One region of the Vibrio campbellii CAIM 519 genome, then DNA from elsewhere that is predicted to be linked to it. Evidence: predicted binding sites of a transcription regulator. Region 1 holds the regulator's gene; each other region holds the start of a gene.
The links. The regulator CRP, encoded in region 1, controls carbon source genes, mostly activating them, when cyclic AMP is high. The targets are predictions, from matches to a motif close to TGTGANNNNNNTCACA.

Region 1 (5,407 bases):
GCGTGAAGCGTTTGTTGATTGGAAGAAGCGCCCATTTGCAGAGCGTGAGGCGATCGTATTGGCTTTTGCTGAGAAAGTAAAAGAGAACAGCGAAAAAATCGCTGAAGTGATTGCCAAAGAAACCGGCAAGCCAATCTGGGAAACACGTACCGAAGCGGCAGCGATGGCAGGTAAAATTGCGATTTCTATTCGTGCTTACCACGACCGTACTGGTGAAGCGACACGTGAAGCCGCGGGCAACCAAATTGTATTGCGTCATCGCCCATTAGGCGTGATGGCGGTGTTTGGTCCTTATAACTTCCCTGGTCACTTACCAAATGGCCACATTGTGCCAGCGCTGCTAGCAGGTAATACCGTAGTCTTCAAACCGTCTGAGCAAACGCCATGGACGGGTGAACTTGCTATGAAGTTGTGGGAAGAGGTTGGTCTACCAAAAGGTGTGATTAACTTAGTCCAAGGTGCGAAAGAGACAGGCATTGCGCTGGCTGATGCGAAAGGCATTGATGGCGTGCTGTTCACCGGTAGTGCGAACACAGGTCATGTTCTGCATCGTCAATTTGCTGGTCAGCCGGGTAAGATGCTGGCGCTTGAAATGGGTGGCAACAACCCGATGGTTATCTCGGATAACTACGGCGAACTAGACGCAACGGTTTACACCATCATCCAATCTGCCTTCATCAGCGCAGGGCAACGCTGTACTTGTGCTCGTCGTCTTTACATTCCATTTGGCGACAAGGGTGATGCAGTCATTACTAAGTTGGTGGAAGCGACACGCAATATTCGTGTAGACCAACCATTTGCAGAGCCTGCGCCATTCATGGGACCGCAAATTTCGCTTGCGGCAGCCAAGTTCATTCTCGATGCACAAGCGAACTTGCAATCACTGGGTGGCGAAAGCTTGATTGAAGCGAAAGCGGGCGAGGCGGCGTTTGTTTCTCCAGGCATCATCGATGTGACGAACATTGCCGAATTGCCAGATGAAGAGTACTTCGGTCCACTTCTACAAGTAGTACGCTACGAGGGGCTAGAGAAAGCGGTAGAACTGGCGAACGATACGCGCTTTGGTTTATCTGCGGGTCTGGTTTCGACCGACGACCAAGAGTGGGAATACTTCGTGGACCACATTCGTGCCGGCATCGTGAACCGCAACCGTCAGTTAACGGGTGCAAGTGGTGATGCGCCATTTGGTGGTCCGGGTGCCTCAGGTAACCTACGTCCAAGTGCTTACTACGCAGCAGACTACTGTGCGTACCCAATGGCATCAATGGAGGGACAAGAGACGGTCTTGCCTGCCACATTGAGCCCAGGTTTAAGCCTGTAATAGAGAAATACGAAGCGGTGACAAAGTATCGCCGTTTCTCTCTGCCGGAGCTATTTACCAAGTTAGGATTCTGGTAAGCGCGCTGGCAAACGCCAAAGGCGAGCTTAAGACTCTCCAGCGTGTGTTGACTGACTGGCACTTATGCTGCACATACCGTCACAGGTTGATGACCGCTCGTTCGTGATTCTGGACAGCCCACGGGCTGTGAACGAGCGGTCAACTTCTTCTTACCCCTAACTCTACATTTCATAACAAGGAGTCGTTATGACGCCCGATGTGTTATTTGAATCGCTATGGCAAGACTACATTCAACGTCTGTGCCCTTCCGCTGCTAAAGTCCATCAACTTCTTCAAGAAGATGAACCTCTGATTAATGACCATATTGCGCTACGTACGTTTAATGTCGCTCCCCTAGGCATTGAAACGTTAGCGAAGCCATTCTTGGCGGTGGGTTACAAAGCCTGTGGTGACTACGTATTTGAAAGCAAAAAGCTGGTGGCAAAACATTTTGAGCACCCAGATCCGAAGCAGCCAAAGGTCTTCATCAGTGAATTGAAAGTGGATGAGTGCTCACCAGAGCTACAAGCCATCGTTCATAAACTGGCAGAGCAGGTTGATGCTTCTAAACTGACAGGCAGTGACTTCTTGTACGGCGGACGTTTGTGGGACCTAAGCTATGCTGACTTCCAAACTTTGGCGAAAGAGAGTGAATACGCTTCTTGGCTTGCAGCGCATGGTTACGGAGCGAACCACTTCACAGTGAGTGTGAATCAACTCAATCAGCATGAAGAAGTGAAGCAAGTGAACGACCACCTACGCACAGTAGGCTTTACCATCAACGAGAATGGCGGTGAAGTAAAAGGCACGCCAGAGGTACTACTAGAGCAATCGTCGACCATGGCAGACAAAGTGCCAGTGACCTTTACTGAAGGCGTTGAGGTGATTCCTGGAGGCTTCTACGAGTTTGCTAAGCGCTACCCAATGGATAACGGTGAGTTGTACCCAGGATTTGTGGCTGCATCGGCAGATAAGATCTTCGAGAGTACTAACGGGTAGAAAGAATCGAGAACGTGCTACGCACTGGAGATGCGGGAACGCTTTGCTTCGGGAGGTTTTTACTCTCAGAACCTTAGAGGGCTTAATCCCGAAGGACGAAGTCCGATTTCGGAACGCAGTGTTCCCGATTCTCGTCTCTTAAAAACAAAAAAGCCACCAAACTTACATTTGGTGGCTTTTAAATTTTTTAAACGTTAATCGAGATTAACGAGTCCCGTAAACAACGATAGTTTTACCGTGCGCAGAAATTAGGTTCTGCTCTTCTAGCATCTTCAAGATACGGCCTACTGTCTCACGAGAACAGCCAACAATTTGACCGATCTCTTGACGAGTGATCTTGATTTGCATGCCGTCTGGGTGCGTCATCGCATCTGGCTGTTTAGCAAGGTTCAGAAGAGTCTGAGCGATACGACCAGTTACGTCTAGGAACGCTAGGTCACCCACTTTTTGGCTAGTAACTTGTAGACGACGAGCCATTTGCGCAGAAAGGCGCATTAGGATGTCTGGGTTAACTTGGATAAGTTGACGGAATTTCTTGAAAGAAATCTCTGCCACTTCACAAGGAGATTTAGCGCGAACCCAAGCTGTACGCTCTTGGTCTTCTTCGAATAGACCAAGCTCACCAATGAAGTCGCCTTGGTTTAGGTAAGAAAGGATCATTTCCTTACCTTCTTCGTCTTTGATAAGAACCGCAACAGAACCTTTAACGATGTAGTACAAAGTCTCTGCTTTTTCGCCCGCGTGAATTAGCGTGCTCTTTGATGGGTACTTATGAATATGACAGTGTGAAAGAAACCACTCTAATGTTGGGTCGGTTTGAGGTTTACCTAGAACCATAATATCTCACTTCCTCTGCAGGGTACGCTTGCGCTATCCATATTTTAGCTAAGCCTGAATGGGCTTACTAGGATAAGAGCACTTTTTATATGCTGCAAGCTCTCTTGTGTTTCGGTTAGAAATAGTATCCTTTTTCGGAAACGATTTCTTGATTTTAATCGTGCCATGATTGAGATTTTGTAAGCAAAACTGTGCACATGATCACGGTATGAAAAGTAAACACTCAATTAACGAGGTTTTTAGCCAATTTTCCCAGTTTCGATGAGTTGCTGCAGGATCGGCCTCACTATGAGCTCCATTGCAAAGCTCATCTTACCGCCTGGAACCACAATGGTGTTATGGCGAGACATGAATGAGCCATCAATCATCGCCAGCAAATACGGGAAGTCGACATTCTTGATACCGCGTAGGCGGATCACCACGAAGCTTTCATCCAAACTAGGGATGCCTTTGGCGTTAAGTGGGTTGGAAGTATCAACGGTCGGTACACGCTGGAAGTTGATATGTGTGCGGGAAAATTGCGGGGTAATGTAGTTCAGATAATCGTCCATCGAGCGCACGATCGAATCCATTACCGCTTCTCTTGAGTGGCCACGATCGCGCGTGTCACGAACGAACTTTTGAATCCATTCCAAGTTCACGATTGGCACCATGCCAATCAGAAAGTCAACGTGACGCGCCACATTAACATCGCCATCCACCACGCCACCGTGTAAACCTTCGTAGAACAGTACATCGCTGTTTTCAGGCAGATCTTGCCAAGGTGTAAAGGTGCCCGGCATTTGGTTGTATGGAACGGCTTCATCAAAAGTGTGCAGATAGCGGCGCACGCTGCCGGTGCCATCTTCACCAAACTGACGAAAGAACTCTTCTAGGCCCGGAAAGTCATTGGCTTGTGGCCCAAAGTAGCTAATGTGTTTGCCTTGCTCACGCGCTTTACGGATTTCGACATCCATCTCTGGACGTGTAAAACGGTGGAAGCTGTCACCTTCAACCCACGCTGGTTTGACGTTCATCATATTGAACATCTTGCGGAAGGCTTCAGAAGTGGTGGTAGTACCGGCACCGGACGAACCAGTAACCGCAATGATTGGGTGTTTCGCTGACATGACAAACCTTGTCGAAAATTACTTACCTGTAAAGTGCAGCACGCGTATGCTGCACGGTCGATAACCCACTATAGCACGTAACAAGCCCTTGTCATCGAGTGGGATACGGTAAAATGTGAAGGGTCTAAAACTTTGCTTTTAGTTGGATATCAACCGTTTCATGAAGCTCAGAAAATACGATGACCGCTTCGCCTTTCTCTAATTGGGATTTGACCTGATCGATTTTACTCTGCAGTGAAACTTCAACTGAGCCGTAGTCGGTGCCTTCACGAAGAACGAATTCGCGGATCAGGTTTTCTAGTGTCTCTGGCGCAATGTCTTGCCATGGAATGATCATAAATACCTCAAACTTTTATGATGTTTAAGCGCGCCTCTTAGGTTGTTGATGTCTGGTGCGCCTAAGTAGTTTACTGTGTTCGCGGCACGGATACAGCAGAAAGGTACTCCGCAGCGATACTTTCATAGTAAGCCGGCAGGGCTTCTTCTAACCAGAACTTCGGCTTTAATGCGCTACCTGTTAGGAAGCCTACGTGACCACCATGTTCGTAAAGTCGGTAATCGATGTTGTCTGGCAATACGAATTTCGGGATCACTTCTTCGGTCATAAAGGGATCGTCTTTGGCGTGGATGATCAAGGTTGGCAAGGTGATCTGCTGCAGCTTGCTTAAGCCTGAACATTGATCGTAATAATCTTGCGCGTCCTTAAAGCCATGCAGAGGCGCGGTGATCAAGTCATCAAACTCATACAAGCGAGTGACGCGTTTGATCGAGTTGTACGACAGGGCTAACTCTCCGTGGATCAAATCGTGCTTCTGTAACGCATTGCGTTTGAGTGAGGAGAGCAAATAGCGTCGGTAAACTTTCGAGAAGCCTTGCTCAATACGATTTGCGCATGCTGCCAAGTTCAGTGGTGCAGAGACAATGGTCGCGGCACTTAAGATGGGATCGTTTTTGTACTCAGCCAAGTAGTTCGCCAACATGTTACCGCCAAGGGAAATACCGACCGCAACTTTAGGGTTGTTAGGGAATTGCTGATTGAGCTGCTCAAGAAAGAAGCGAGCATCCGTTACTTCGCCGGAGTGAT
Region 2 (5,407 bases), on a different replicon from region 1:
TGGTTCGTTCAGAATGCGGTGGTATAGAGACAGAATGTGTAGCAGATCTAGGTGCTGACGCTTGTACTCGTGTAGACGCTTGATTTGAACGTCGAAGATAGCGTTAGTATCTAGCTCGATACCCATGTTATCTAGAACCCAATCAGCAAGACGCTGTTTGTTTTCTTTCTTAACAGCCATGAATTCTTTTTGGAATTTCGCGTCTGTTGCGTATTTAGCAATGCCTTCTAGCTGCTCTAGTTTCGCAGGCCATTCTGGACCTACTTTCTCAGTGATTAGCTCAGATAGACCTGGGTTACAGAACTTCAACCAACGACGTGGCGTGATGCCGTTCGTTACGTTGTGTAGACGAGTTGGGTACATCTCGTGGAACTCTGGGAATAGGTCTTTCTTAACCAATTCAGAGTGAAGTGCTGCTACGCCGTTTACCGCGTAAGAACCAATCACACATAGGTTAGCCATGCGAACCATGCGGTTGAAACCTTCTTGGATGATAGAAAGCTTCGCTTGCTTCTCACCGTCACCAGGCCACATCTTACGAACTTCTTGTAGGAAGCGGTGGTTGATTTCAAAAATGATTTCCATGTGACGTGGCAGTAGACGCTGGATTAGCGACTCTGGCCATGTCTCTAGTGCTTCTGGAAGTAGCGTGTGGTTAGTGTACGCGAATGTCTGAGAACTGATTTCCCAAGCCGCTTCCCAAGTAAGACCTTTTTCGTCCACTAGGATGCGCATTAGCTCAGGGATAGCAATTGTTGGGTGCGTATCGTTAAGCTGGATTGTCTCTTGCTTAGGTAGATCCGCTAGCGAGTAACCTGCTGCTTCGTGGCGACGTAGGATGTCGCGTACAGACGCTGCTGAGTGGAAGTACTGTTGCATTAGACGCAGTGTTTTACCTTTTTCGTGGTTGTCGTTCGGGTAAAGCACTTTAGTGATGTTACCTGCATCGATCAGCGCGTGCTGAGCTTCGAAGTAATCACCGTTGTTAAAGCTTTCTAGTGAGAATGGTGCAATTGCCTGACATTCCCAAAGACGTAGAGGGTAAACCGTGTCTGACTCGTAACCTACGATAGGTAGATCCCAAGGCATTGCTTTTACAGACATGCCAGGAACCCATTTACGAACTTCTTTACCGTTCTCGTTTACCACTTCAACGTGACCGTAGAAGCCGATTTCTTGCGCAAGCTCAGGGCGAGCCACTTCCCAAGGGTAACCTTCTACACCACGCCATGCGTCTGGTGCTTCTTGTTGACGGCCGTCTTTGAACGACTGCTTAAATAGACCGTATTCGTAATGCAGGCCGTAACCTACGGTTGGGAATTCTTGAGCCGCACATGAATCCATGAAACATGCCGCTAGACGACCTAGACCACCGTTACCCAGTGACGGGTCGCGTTCTTCTTCTAGAAGGTCTGTTAGGTTGTGACCTAGCTCAGCCATAGCTTCAGTGATCTCTTCGTAAAGACCCATGCTGATTAGGTTGTTACCAGTCAAACGACCGATAAGGAATTCTAGTGAAAGGTAGTTAACGCTTTTCGCTTCTTGGATGCGAGCGTCCGCTTCAGTAGCAAGCAAATCACAAGTCGTAAATTCAGCCAGTGCGCGACCCATTGCTAGGTACCATGCGCGGCTATCTGCATTTTCAATCGTGTGAGCGTAAGTTACAGATAGATGTTTCTTCACGCTTTCTTGGAACGACTTCTTGTCAAATTGTTTCTGTTGAGTAGGTTTCATTAAGAAATTCTCACGTCTTTTAGTAATTCATCTGCCATACATCGTGCATTTCCCTCTGTGAATAAACATCCTCCCATTTGTCCTCCCCACAAGGAGGAGGGGGTAGGGCGTAGAGGGCGTAAGCTTGCAAACTTAGTGATCTAAATCGCAACAGAGCAACCTATCATCCGATTCTTAGTGATTCGGATCACAGCCACCTAATGGAAAGATTAAAATTTGTTCATGACGTTTTTTATTCACCCTTCTCACTCCATTGTAAAAACTGTCTTATCGATCACATTACTTCTTTTAACATTGATAATTTCTCCTTAATAGATGTGCAACTCTTTCTACATGGGTTCAATACCACCGGCTCTTAAGTGACCAAAATCACAAATATAGGGCGTAGTTGATGGCATTTGCATCAACTCTCGAGAATTAGGAAGTGGATCAAAGTAAGAGGCATTTCTGATGTCGTAACATCCACAACGACTCGCAAGCTTGTACACTTTTTATACAAGCTAGAATTTAGTGGTGTGAGTCAATTTCTAGTTTCGCTAGCTCAAAAGATTTAAGGACAGAATTAATAATGTGGATTCCATCTAAACTTACCCGCCCTGGCCGCTTGCATAATGCGATCGTCCGCCCGCGAGTATTGGACTTACTGCAACAAGCGCCTTACTACAAACTGGTACTGTTTCGCTCGCCAGCTGGTTATGGGAAAACCACCATGGCAGCGCAGTGGCTATCAGATAAACCCAATGTGGGTTGGTACAGCATTGATGACAGTGATAACGATGGTTTTCGCTTCGTCAACTATTTGCTGCAAGCTTTAAACAAAGCGACCAACTACAAATGCTCCAACGCACAAAAATTGGCTGAGAAACGTCAGTTCTCTTCTTTACGCTCTTTATTCAGCGAAGTTTTCGCTGAGATGGCAGATTTTCAGCACGAATGCTATGTCGTTTTAGATGACTACCATTTGATCACTAACGACGAAATTCACGAGTCAATGCGCTTCTTCTTAAAGCACATGCCAGACAACCTGACTGTGGTAGTCACTAGCCGTGCGGCGCCACCATTGGGTACTGCGAACCTTCGCGTCCGTGATCTGATGATTGAAATCGGCAACGAGATGTTGGCGTTTGATACCGAAGAAACTACTCGTTTCTTTAACCAACGCATTGCCGATGGCATCGATGAAGATATGGCCAATAACCTGCGCACTTACGTAGAGGGCTGGCCATCCGCGCTACAGCTAATCGCACTGCAAGCGCAGCACCAGAACCGTACACTGGCACAAACCGTAGAATCGGTGTCTCAATTTAACCACGCGCATCTGTGGGATTACCTCGTAGAGGAAGTCTTTGACCTTCTCGACCAAGAAACCCGTCATTTCTTAATGCAAGTGTCGGTGCTTGACCACTTCAACGACGAGCTCGTGTTTGCCCTGACTCAGCGTGAAGACGCGCTAGGCATAATTGAATCACTCAACCGCTTCGGCTTGTTTATCTATCCATTATTAGAAGGTGAGCAAAACTGGTTCCGCTTCCATAACCTATTTGGTGAGTTCTTATCTCATGAGCGCCTTGCTCGCATTCCTCAACAAGAAAAAGACCTACATCGCAATGCCGCGGTTGCTTGGCTTAAACAAAAAGCCCCTCATCAAGCGATTCATCACGCCCAAAAGTCCAACGACACCGATCTGCTCGTAGAAATCTTGAATGAGTTCGGCTGGAAGATGTTCAACCAAGGCGAGTTGACGACCCTAGAGTCTGCCATCAACCAACTTGATAAAGATCTGTTGTTCAGCCATCCGAAATTATCGATGTTGCGAGCGTGGCTAGCGCAGAGTCAACACCGCTATAACCAAGTAGGCAAACTGCTAGCGGAAGCAGAAGAAGAGCACAAGAAGCGTAATATTGAAATCGATTCTGGCTATCAAGGCCAAGCGAATGCCTTACTCGCTCAGGTCGCGATCAACAGCAACCAACCAGAGCACGCATTAGAGCTTGCCGAGCTTGCCTTAAGCCAGCTTGACCCAACCGTATACCGCAGCCGTATTGTGGCTACGTCGGTCGTCGGCGAAGTTAACCACGTATTAGGCAAACTGGATCGCGCATTGCCAATGATGCAGCAAACCGAAAAACTGGCGCGCCAGTATCAGGTTTACCACCAAGCCTTGTGGGCAATCTTGCAGCAAAGCGAAATCATGATCGCCCAAGGCTACGTTCAAGCCGCATTTGAACTTCAAGATTCTGGCTTCCGTCTGATTGAAGATCAGCAACTTCAACACGTTCCTCTTCATGAGTTCTTGTTACGTATTCGTGCGCAGGTACTGTGGTGCTGGAACCGCTTAGATGAAGCGGAAGAATGTGCGTACAAAGGCCTGCAAATTCTAGAAAACCACTCACCAAGTAAACACTTACACAGCTACTCAATGTTGGCTCGCATTGCCATTGGCCGTGGTGAGTTGGATAAAGCCGGCAAGTTCATCGAACATATCCAACATTTGATGAAGCAATCCACTTACCACGTTGACTGGACAGCAAATGCCTCACTTTCTCTGATCTTATTCTGGCAAGCGCGCGGCAATACAGAAGCGATTCAAGAATGGTTGAACACCGCCGTCCGTCCTGAATCGGCATGTAACCACTTCCAACAGTTGCAATGGCGTAATATTGCTCGTGCTCATATCAACCTTGGTCAGTATGATGAAGCGCGCGAAGCACTGGACTTTTTACAAAGCGAAGCTCGCCGTACGAATTTGGTCACGGATACGAACCGTAACTTGGTTGTCGAAGCCATCTTGGCAGCACGCCAGAAAGACGAAGAGCAAGCCAAAACACTGCTGAAAGAAGCACTGGTCATGACAAATCAGACAGGCATGGTAGGTAACTTCTTAACTGACGGTGCAACCATTGGTGGTCTGCTAGAGAAGCTGAGCTTACGTCATGAGTTGGGCGACCTAGAACGCCATCGTGCGCAACAGTTGATGAAAGACATTTCATCGAACCAACGCAGCCGTTCTATTCACTTCGATGAAGACTTTATCGAGAAGCTAGTCAATCACCCGAATGTACCGGAATTGGTTCGTACTAGCCCACTGACTCAACGCGAATGGCAAGTACTTGGCCTGATTTACTCTGGCTTTAGCAACGAGCAAATCGCACAAGAGCTGGATGTGGCAGGCACAACGATTAAGACTCACATTCGTAACTTGTACCAGAAGCTCAACATTGCCAACCGTAAGGAAGCGATCGTGACAGCGGAAAACTTATTGCAGCTAATGGGTTACTGATTGGATTGAGTAAATATAAGTGGTGAACACAAGGGTTGGCGTTATGCGTCAGCCCTTTTTTATTACTAATTAATCTTTGAAAAGTGCAAATTGCAAAGCACGTAGGAAACGTTGTACATATATACCCAAGTAGCCTCGAGATGCTAGGTTCAGCGAGAATGACTTGGTTTGTAGACGCGGCGGCGATTTAAAGGTTTAGTGGGTCTAAATCAAGAATCGGCAACAAAGTATACAAGCCAAGACAACTCGCCCTTTGGGAGCGTGTCATTGACTCGATTGCTGCGTCAAACAACTTGGAAAGAGCTAGCTATTACACGGCGTTGTTTTCCTTGCCCCCGAATCAATGACAACGCTCTGAATCCTGCATCTTGAAGTCACTTGGGTATATTACAA
Region 3 (5,407 bases), 820 kb from region 1:
CCTGCAGGAATTCTCAAAAGAGTACAACTCACAGGCAAAGAGCTTCTCGGAAGGCACTTTGAAAGCGCTGACGCGTTACTTCTGGCCAGGTAACGTCCGTGAGTTGATGAACCAAGTGAAACGCGCAGTTCTGATGTCTGATAGCGTCATGATTGAAGAGCATCAACTAGACTTGCCTCAACGTAATGACTCAAAACGCAGTCTGAAGTCGATTCGTGAGAAGAGCGAACGAGATGCATTGCTGGTGGTGTTGGAGTCTCACTCTGGTCAGGTATCGAATGCCGCAAAAGAGCTTGGTGTATCGCGTGCTACCATGTATCGATTACTGAACAAACACAACTTGATTTCAGAGCAGACGGTATAAACCGTCTATCTGGAAGCAAGATTAGAGGAGCGGAATGTCGCTCCTTTTTTGTGCGTAAATGCTGAGTATTTATAAAACTCGAGTTTTTATATATTCCTTAGTTGAATATGTTATTCAAAAAACCATATGCAACCTGATTTTAGGCTAATGGTTTGTTTTTAAGCAAAAATACAAAAATGGTTTGATAAATATCCTCTGTTGCTTACAATTCAACCGTAACTCAATGAGTTATACCACATCAATCACGGATTAATTTTTTAGCTAGGAGGCGCAAGATGAAACATTACGTTGTTAACACCACTGCTTGCGCTGATCGTATGTCTGATGTTCGCTCAACCTTCGAAGCGATCAAACAAGACGCCACTGGCTCATTAGATTAAATTAATCCGTAACCTACCTCTTATTTCTAGGCTGCGGAAAAGTAGCGGCTTAGTCTCGACAGAATCTCTCTGTGTAATTAGCCCACTATTTTTCCCAGTCGATTATCTATCGCTATTTGGAGAAAAATTATGCGTCACTCTATCTATTTGAAATTGGCCACCGTGCTTTTGAAAGCTGATTTGAAACGTGAAGAAAAGCAATGGCAACGTATGGTTCGCCGTAATGCTCATCAAATCCCTTGGACAAATGAGCACTTGTTAAAAGATATTGGCTTAGATAAAGAAGGTCGTACAAATCATGTCAGTGTGCCTGATGCTGTCAAAGTTGAACGCCGAGTTCGTCATCTTCGCCGTGTTTTAACTGCGCGAATACCAACGTAATCAGTAACCCAAGTGGAACTGTCACTCACATATATTCGGTTCAACTTGGGTTTAACTCACTGATGCAAAGAGGCTGACCATTGTGGTCAGCCTCTTTGTTTTTGGTCCATTGGGAAATCAAATGCTACGGGCACGGGTTTGAGTAAGTGGTGCCAATCGCTTGGATGTCATTGAGCAATTCTTCACTTAAATGAACATCGATACTGTCGATATTTGATTTGAGCTGTTTTAGGTTAGTTGCGCCAATGATGTTGGAAGCCACAAATGGGCGTTGATTGACAAATGCCAGCGCCATTTGCGCAGGATCTAAACCGTAGTCACGGGCTAGGTTTACATACGCTTCTGTCGCTTTTACGCCTTGCGGTGTGAAGTAGCGAGCAAAGCGCTCCCAAATGGTGCAACGTGCGCCTTCAGGTTTCGCTCCGTTTAGGTATTTACCACTCAAACAACCAAATGCCAGCGGCGAATAAGCCAGTAGCTGAACGCCTTCGTAGTGGCTGATTTCAGACAAACCAACTTCGAAGCTGCGGTTTAATAGGTTATATGGGTTTTGGATGGAAACGATTCTCGGCAGATCATGTTTCTCTGCCAAACGCAGTAGTGACATCACGCCCCATGGGGTTTCGTTCGATACTCCGATGTAACGTATTTTGCCCGCTTTGACTAACTCAGTCAGTGCTTCAAGTGTTTCGATCAGCGTGACTTCTTCTTGCTTATCTGGGTAAGGGTAGTTGAGCTGTCCAAAGCAGTTGGTTTGACGTTGTGGCCAGTGCAGTTGGTATAGATCGACATAATCCGTTTGTAGGCGTTTAAGGCTGTCATCAATCGCGGTATGGATATGTCGGCGGTTTAAGCTCATGTTCTCACGAATGTAGGGAACGTTGCGTGGACCTGCGACCTTTGTTGCCAATACGACTTTCTCACGCTTACCGCTTTTCGCTAGCCAATTACCTATGTATTGCTCAGTGAGTCCTTGTGTCTCAGCTTTCGGCGGAACGGGATACATCTCGGCAGTATCGATGAAATTCACCCCATGATCGAGGGCAAAGTCGAGCTGTTGAAACGCTTCTTGTTCGGTATTTTGCTCACCAAACGTCATAGTGCCAAGGCAGATCTTACTGATCTCGAGTGATGAGTGCGGTAGTTTTGTATATTGCATTTCACATCCTTGAAGAGTTACCGACTGAATAAGTCATTCCAATATAGGGGATTTTTAGTCGTGGTCGCAAATGATTTAGGTTTCTCTTTGTCGTTAACTCGAAACTTATCAATACGCTAACTAGACTTAAAGGATCTTGTGAAGGAGGTGAATTATGCAGAAGCATCAACTCGACATGTGGTTGCATGGCCACCACAAGGACTCTTACAAAACACCGAAGGTCTTTGTGATAGGTTGTTCTGATGTCTCTGACTATCTATTAGCAGTGGAGTACAAACACCAACTAGAGCCAATCAAAGATGGCGAGGATCCGATTCATTTTGGGTCGTTAGATTTGGTAAAAGAGGAACTGCTTAGGTTAGGGATTGATAAAGCTTACTTGAGACTGCACAACGCTTACGATGAATTTGGTAGCGATGGCGCAGCCTCTTACTGTGACATTGAACTGTCACTGGTAACGCATTAATCACTCTGATTGGGCGTTAATATAATGCTTCAGTAGGATCTGCTCAGTAAACTGTGTCCTGAGATAGAAACCACGAGGCAGGGTTTTGATCGGTTTTCCGTTCGAACTGTACGCTTCCGTTAAAGCTTTCGCGTTTGCAGCTTTCGGACGTAAGTGCAGTGCTTCTCCGTGTCTGGCGGAAATTTGATCAAACTTACCTAGTACGATCAATTCCATCAATTCTTCCCAATCATTTTTCAGAATCTGCTCTTCTTCTTGATCTGGCGACCAAATCAACGGGCTGCCGACACGGCGCTCAGCCAACGGAATCTCACGTTCACCTTCTACTGGTACCCAAAGCACACGGGATAGTTTATTGCGTACATGGCTGGTTTCCCATGTTAAACCTTGCACGCCAGTCAGTGGGGCAACAGAGACAAAGGTAGTCTCTAAAGGTTTGCCAGAATACCCGATTGGAATGCTCTTTAGTTCTATCCCAAGTTTGGCGAAATCTTGCTGAGGCTTGCTGCCGGCTGGGGCACCCAGGTGCCATTCGAGTAATTGACCGACCCAACCTTTATCGCGTTTCAAGTTTGCAGGAACGGTCATGCCAGCTTCCTCAGCGAGCTCGGCAAAGCTTAAGCCAGCAATGTCTTGCGCGCGTTCCATCAGTTCAGCTTCGGATTGTGGTTCTGGTTTCATGATGACAAGGTGGTATTGGAAAACGTCTAGTCTAACAAATTTAAATAAAATCCTCTGTCGAAGATTTCATCGAGCTGAATTAAGAATGATCAATCCATAACTTATCCACAGATTAGGAAGTGACCAATAGGATCTCTATGTGGGGTGGATGAATAAACAGGGGTTTAAGACATGATTGAGGCTTGATTTTATTGAGATGTCATGAAGTCCTACCTGTCCAATGTGGATAAATAACCGATTGTGCGATCTTTGACCGATCTGTGTTTGGTGAAAAGATCATCAAGAAAAGTAAGATCATTAATTCAAAAAAATCTAAATATATGTATTTATTATCAATAATTTACTGTTTTTTTGTTGTCATTATTGAAATTGGCTCTTGTGATGGTTTTGAACAAAATTCTTTGTTGATAGCGTTTTCTTCACAAAGTTATTCACAGAAAAGGTGAATAAATGTGGGCTATGTCTCAATCTTGTGTTGATAAAATAATGTCTGCTCAAAAGATATCCAAAATTGGCCAAAAGCTAATAAATCTTGCTCATATCACATCAGTAAGTTTGCTAGTAATGGGGATATGTGGAAAAATCACGGTAATAAAAAATTATTCATAGAGGTTAGCCAGTGATAGATGGCGATGGTTACCGACTCAATGTTGGTATTGTGATATGTAATAACCATGGTCAGGTCTTCTGGGCTAAACGATACGGGCAACACTCATGGCAATTTCCACAAGGTGGGATTGACGAAGGTGAAACACCTGAACAAGCCATGTTCAGGGAGTTATATGAAGAAGTCGGTCTGACGAAAAAAGACGTTAAGATCATCGCAACAAGTCGTCATTGGTTAAGATATAAGCTACCAAAGCGATTGGTGCGTTGGGACTCCAAGCCTGTTTGTATCGGCCAAAAACAGAAATGGTTTCTGCTGCGATTAGAATGCGATGAATCCCGCATTAATATGCAGCGTGGGAAATCCCCTGAATTTGATGGTTGGCGCTGGGTAAGCTACTGGTATCCAGTTAGGCAAGTTGTTTCTTTCAAGCGTGACGTATACCGTCGAGCAATGAAAGAGTTTGCATCTTTAGCCATGCCTTTTCGAGAGCGCAAGACGAAAGGGAAAAGAAAAAAGCAACGTAGATAGAGGATTAACATGCTCAGTCAGCTAAGGGAAATAGTTGAAAAAGTCTCCAGAGTCGATGACGTGCATCTGGCACTCGACATATTGGTAAAAGAGACTTGCGCCGCCCTATGCACTGAGTGTTGTACTATTTACCTTGCTAATGAAGAAATGCAGCGCCTTGAGTTAATGGCAACTCAAGGCCTTACTTTTGAAGGCGATAGCATCCATATCAACTTCAATGAGGGCTTGGTCGGTTTGGTGAAGCGCAGTGCAGAACCGTTAAACTTGGCTGAGGCTTCCACTCACCCTGATTTCAAATTCTTTCCTCAATTGGGTGAGCAGGTTTACCACTCTTTTCTTGGTACCCCAATCATCCATCGTAAGCAAGTATTAGGTGTGTTGGTTATCCAGCAGAAAACGCCGCGTTTGTTCAGTGAGATGGAAGAGTCTTTCCTTGTTACCTTGTCCGCTCAGATTGCAATACTGATTGCCCATGCGCAAAATCTCGGTCATTGGCAACTTGCCTCTAAACCAACGGTGATTAAAGGGCTACCAGCTTCAACGGGGGTCGCGATAGGTGAGTTTTGGTTTGACAATACCCAGCCTAATTTGAGCGATGTTTTCCCTGCCTCTGCCTTAGATAAAGAACGAGAACATGAACTGCTTGCGGTCGCGGTGGAAAGGGCGCTGAGTGATTTTCGTCGTATGCGCAAGAAGTTCGACAGTGAAATCAATAAAGACGCCTTGGCGATCTTCGACCTTTTTACTCACTTACTCAATGATCCAATGCTGCGTGGCGATCTGAAGAAGCAGATTGAAAAGGGCGATCGTGCTGACTGGGCGTTACGTCAAGTTGTTG

Region 2: malT (HTH-type transcriptional regulator MalT) is a predicted target of CRP. The motif match lies at 2,093-2,108, and genes of this name have one in related genera.
Region 3: rppH (RNA pyrophosphohydrolase) is a predicted target of CRP. The motif match lies at 3,883-3,898, and genes of this name have one in related genera.

Annotation. Positions count from the first base shown of each region.
Region 1 is NZ_CP015863.1:3,033,640-3,039,046, reverse strand. Features, by position in the region: gene astD (succinylglutamate-semialdehyde dehydrogenase) at 1-1,321, shown strand, start outside; gene A8140_RS14585 (DUF1338 domain-containing protein) at 1,586-2,377, shown strand; gene crp (cAMP-activated global transcriptional regulator CRP) at 2,582-3,214, opposite strand; gene A8140_RS14575 (phosphoribulokinase) at 3,454-4,323, opposite strand; gene A8140_RS14570 (YheU family protein) at 4,448-4,660, opposite strand; gene A8140_RS14565 (hydrolase) at 4,731-5,407, opposite strand, start outside.
Region 2 is NZ_CP015864.1:1,712,717-1,718,123, reverse strand. Features, by position in the region: gene A8140_RS24005 (glycogen/starch/alpha-glucan phosphorylase) at 1-1,734, opposite strand, end outside; gene malT (HTH-type transcriptional regulator MalT) at 2,303-5,014, shown strand.
Region 3 is NZ_CP015863.1:601,315-606,721, forward strand. Features, by position in the region: gene vpsR (cyclic-di-GMP-binding transcriptional regulator VpsR) at 1-364, shown strand, start outside; gene A8140_RS02915 (hypothetical protein) at 874-1,125, shown strand; gene A8140_RS02920 (NADP(H)-dependent aldo-keto reductase) at 1,250-2,284, opposite strand; gene A8140_RS02925 (DUF6482 family protein) at 2,439-2,750, shown strand; gene mutH (DNA mismatch repair endonuclease MutH) at 2,751-3,431, opposite strand; gene rppH (RNA pyrophosphohydrolase) at 4,051-4,569, shown strand; gene ptsP (phosphoenolpyruvate--protein phosphotransferase) at 4,579-5,407, shown strand, end outside.